2 regions of the Virgibacillus sp. FSP13 genome follow, and region 1 is predicted to be linked to the other one. Evidence: a T-box and tRNA genes for the amino acid it is inferred to sense, from the RefSeq annotation. Region 1 holds a T-box; the other holds one or more tRNA genes.
What was found. A T-box is a leader RNA that pairs with one kind of tRNA and senses whether it is charged. The one in region 1 lies ahead of alaS (alanine--tRNA ligase), so its partner is inferred to be a tRNA-Ala.

Region 1 (2,479 bases):
TTATATGGGGCTGTTTTTTCTTTTCTTTGGCGCGTTTTCGCCCCGTTTATCATTGCATGCTTAATTGCTTATTTATTATATCCAGTAGTCAAAAAAATACATACTTATCACATCCCAAAAAGTGTAGCAATTTTATTGATTTATATTTTTTTCTTTGGTGGGATTGCCTATTTGGTTTACCGTGTTTATCCAGCAGTGATTCACCAGTTAAGTGATTTAAATGAACAGTTACCACAACTGATTAGGATGTATGAGGATTTGATTTACCAATTGTATGAATACACGTCATTCTTGCCGGAAGTTGTTCATGATAAGATGGATCAATTGATAGCTGGAATTGAAACTTCAATGGAAAACTTGTTAGGGAAATTAGTAAGTGGCTTTACAAGAATATTTGATATGGTTGTAACAATTACGGTCATACCTGTCCTCGTATTTTATTTTTTGAAGGACTTCACGAAAATAAAAACATCTATTAAAAAATGGATTCCTTCTAAACATCATGAACAATATGGTGAAATGTTCCGTGCAATCGGTGAAAGTCTAGGGAATTACATTCGAGGGCAACTTATTGTCTGTTTGTTTGTTAGTCTAACAACGTTTATCATTTTTCAGATGTTACATATTAAATATGCATTATTACTAGCCATTATTATGGGTCTAACAAATATAATTCCTTATTTTGGACCAATTATTGGTGCCATACCTGCAGTTGCCATTACATTAACAATGTCAGCTAAATTAATCATCTTTGTATTGCTAGGAATATTTGTTATCCAATTAATTGAGAGTAACTTGTTATCGCCTTATATTGTTGGAAAAAGTATCGATATTCATCCCATCGCCATTATATTTGCCTTGCTTCTAGGTGGTGAATTAGGTGGTGTTATCGGAATGATCGTAGCCGTTCCAACTTTAACGATTTTGAAAGTTATCATGACACATTTAGCGAGAATTAGGGTTCAACGTTGACATTTTTACAATTGTTTTCTATAATATCGCTAAACTAGTTTAATACGAAAAACGTTGAAAGTTCCAAGTACATGATAGCCTATCTACAAGAGATGAGTTTCATTAGCTGAGAGAAATTCTTAGATAAAGAATCATGGAAAGCTAAACTGGAGTACGGGTAAACCCCGTCGGTACCCACACCGTTACTGTGATGAGTGATAAACGAAGCATCGTTTATAATTAGGGTGGTACCACGAACATCTCGTCCCTGCAATTGCAGAGATGGGATTTTTTTTAGGTTGTTTTCTAAAAGATTGTTTTTTTACACAATAGATATAAAATGCGACGTAACAGCAACGTGATTTCCGTAGCGGTGGAAGAACACCAATCATCGTCTCGAATAACGTCGCATTTTATATCAACTACGAAATTTAAAAAGCAACAAATATTATGAAGAGAGCCTTTATTGAAGATGGATTGGTTAATCCGACATGAAATATAAAATATTGGAGGGCAGTAACATGAAACAGTTAAAATCAGAACAGGTAAGACAATTATTTTTAGATTTCTTTACTGAAAAAGGGCACCGAGTTGAACCAAGTGCCTCATTAGTACCGAAAGATGACCCAACATTGCTGTGGATTAACAGTGGGGTTGCGACCTTGAAAAAATACTTTGATGGTAGTGTTATACCAGATAATCCGCGTATCGTGAACGCTCAGAAGGCGATTCGGACAAATGATATTGAAAATGTTGGATTTACAGCACGACACCATACATTTTTTGAAATGCTTGGTAACTTCTCTATTGGCGATTATTTTAAGAAAGAAGCAATCGAATGGGCATGGGAATTTCTTACAGATGAAAAATGGATAAACTTTGACCCGGAGTTATTATCTGTCACCGTTCATCCGGAAGATGATGAAGCATATGATATTTGGTTAAATGACATTAAGCTACCGAAAGAACGCATCATTCGTCTGGAGGAAAATTTCTGGGATATTGGGGAAGGACCAAGTGGACCAAATACAGAAATTTTCTATGATCGTGGTGAAAAATATGGAAACGTTCCAAGTGATCCAGAATTATATCCTGGTGGAGAAAACGAACGTTATTTAGAAATTTGGAATTTAGTATTTTCACAATACAACCATAACCCTGATGATACGTATACACCACTTCCGAAAAAGAACATTGATACTGGTATGGGGCTTGAGCGCATGGTTTCTGTTATACAAGATGCACCAACAAATTTTGAAACGGATTTGTTTATGCCGATCATTAATAAAATTGAGGAACTAGCAAACGTTACTTATGGAAAGAATAAAAATAGTGATACAGCGTTTAAAGTAATTGCTGACCATATACGGACAGTTGCTTTTGCGATTGGTGATAATGCACTACCTTCAAACGAAGGAAGAGGATATGTATTACGCCGGTTATTGCGACGTGCGGTACGTTTTGCAAAACAAATTGGTATTGAGAAGCCATTTATGTACAAGCTCGTTTCTATCGTTGGACAAATAAT
Region 2 (2,479 bases), on a different contig from region 1:
GATTTGTTTTGAACGAAATCTTTAAATCCTATGATGCGTCCTTCTAAATCATTGTGCGGATATATACCTGTATCAACGACTGCAATGGTTACATCCTTCCCTGTATACCCAGACTTTTTCAACTGATCAGAATTAATCGTTGGTGAAGCTACATCAAGCAAAGTTGTGATTTTCCTGTCATAATAAACCTTTTTGATGTGATTACAGTTTTCAAGTAAATGTTCTATTTTTTTAATTGATAATTTAGTAGAACAACAGGAAATTGTGGGGTGCTGATGATGGATTTTACATTTTGCCTTCTTTACATCATTTAGACCGTGTTCAAAATAATCAGGCTGAAATTCAATAACTACAGATAAGCTTTTTGTCTTTTTCCTCACATAATCCAAAGGACGGTGCAAGAAACATGGCAGCGAACGAAAGGGGTGATAAAGCCGGATCAATTCTCTTCTTATATTTTTATCGAGTTTATCCCCCCTACGACGAACTAGTTGAATAATAGAAAGACCAAACATTAACTTAACCTTCCTCTCTTAGAATTTACGTGACAAGATATGGTACGTGAACTTCTAAAAGAGGAGTAATGAATTGGTACAAAAAGATAGAAAAAAGGCAGAAAACTAGAGTATTAGTATTATGTTTTTTACAAGTGGCTTCAATTCTTTCATATATATTAAAAATAGATTGCCCGAAATTTTCACCAGATACAGCCCATTCCGTTTAAAGAAACCCACGTTGAAGCTAACCCCTACTTACTAAATTATAACGAGGATCAACAAATGGGTAATTATCTGGTAACGTAAGAATCCTCCTTTCTAGTAAACTAATAACTCATCAATATATTGTGAAAAAGAACAGACAAATATTTACTCTCTAAAAAAATTTGCAAAATGGTACGAACTATTATAGCAACAAGTCTAGGTTACTGTTATTGCAGAAATGCTTCTAATTGCTTGAAAACGCATATAAAATAGGATAGAATAAATAATTGTTAGGTTAATTTCTACGGGGCATTAGCTCAGCTGGGAGAGCGCTTCGCTGGCAGCGAAGAGGTCAGCGGTTCGAGCCCGCTATGCTCCATCATCCAGCCCCCTTGTCTCTCAAGGGGGCTACGTTTTTCCATCTTTCTCTGATTCCCTTTAAACAAATAATCGAGTTCACAAATCTTCACATTTGAGTTGCGGAATTCAAATACTGTTATAGGAGCCAGGAAAACCCACTGCAGCTATAATAGACACTGAATGGATAACTTCTATGATCTAACAAATGGACTTTTCCAACGGCCAAATTCCATCATACTGCTCCACAATCCCCTTTGGTTTCTTTCAAGGCTACAGCCGGGTTGTTCTGCTTCCAGATAGCCCTTTGTAAGGAGATTCCGACAACCCCGATCATGGTTAGTCCAATACCAATGATTCTAAAGGCTGTCAGTACGCCAAACTGGTTGATCAGAAGTCCGCCAAGCAGTGGACCAGCTATAAATAGGATGCTTAATGTGGAATCCAAAATCCCAGAAACCCTTCCAATCGCTTCCTTTGGTGGTTCCCTTTGAATAAGATAATTTACTGCAGTAAAAGTCATCCCATTGCCAAGTCCGCCGATAAAAGCAAGACCAATTGCTAAAACAATAAAACGATAATTAGCCATGAAACCAAATCCTCCGATCATTATGCCAATGAGCAAACAACCAGTACCGAAGAACCAACCGTACTTCCGGATACTTTCTATTCTGTTCAGAAGCAGGACAACTAGGAGGGAACCGATTCCAATCGCTGAGATTGCCCAGCCTGTCAATTCCGGTCTTTCAGGAAACACCTCGCTGAACAATGTAACAATCTGGGCATCGATCATCTGAATCGTCAGGGTACTCACAATCCCGAACATGATGCTTGCCAAAAGGATCCTGCTTTTTAAAACGATGCCCCAGCCTTCTTTCCATGAAGCGAAAAAACCTGACTGTTCCGGTGCACCATTTTCCTCCATACTTTCCGGATTTTGATTTTTTACATGGATCCGAGTGAGGATAATTCCTGAAAGAGTGAAAGATACGGCATTTATAACAATCGAAAGATCAGGAGAAAAGATAGCTGCTACAGATCCCCCAATAAGTGGACCAACCACCTTTACCAGTTGAAACAGGCTTCCATTAATAGTTACTGCTTTCATAATGTCATCTTCATCGACAATGCTTCTCATTAATCCTTGCTGCGCTGGCAGACTTATCACCCCAACCGTATTGCGGAATAAAAGGACAAGCAGGGCGAGCATGGGAACAGGGATAAAAACAAGCAATAAGGTTAAACCTGCTCGGATCCAATCGGAATGGACGAGGATTTTCAATTTATCTCTCCGGTCTGCAAACACGCCAGCAAATTGCCCTAACAAAATGCTTGGGATGGCATACATGACGGGAATGAGAGCAATCAACATCGGATCCGCCTTCCATGTGTACCGGAATAAAATTAGCACGGCAACAAAA

Region 2: it has a tRNA-Ala gene. The T-box ahead of alaS (alanine--tRNA ligase) is inferred to sense a tRNA for this amino acid. The anticodon was not compared.

Annotation. Positions count from the first base shown of each region.
Region 1 covers NZ_JBSVKG010000023.1:32,400-34,878, forward strand. Annotated here, with positions in the region: gene ACW2QC_RS16175 (AI-2E family transporter) at 1-972, shown strand, start outside; T-box leader at 1,018-1,224, shown strand; gene alaS (alanine--tRNA ligase) at 1,473-2,479, shown strand, end outside.
Region 2 covers NZ_JBSVKG010000012.1:67,751-70,229, reverse strand. Annotated here, with positions in the region: gene ACW2QC_RS11905 (S8 family peptidase) at 1-515, opposite strand, end outside; tRNA gene ACW2QC_RS11900 (tRNA-Ala) at 1,008-1,080, shown strand; gene ACW2QC_RS11895 (MFS transporter) at 1,294-2,479, opposite strand, start outside.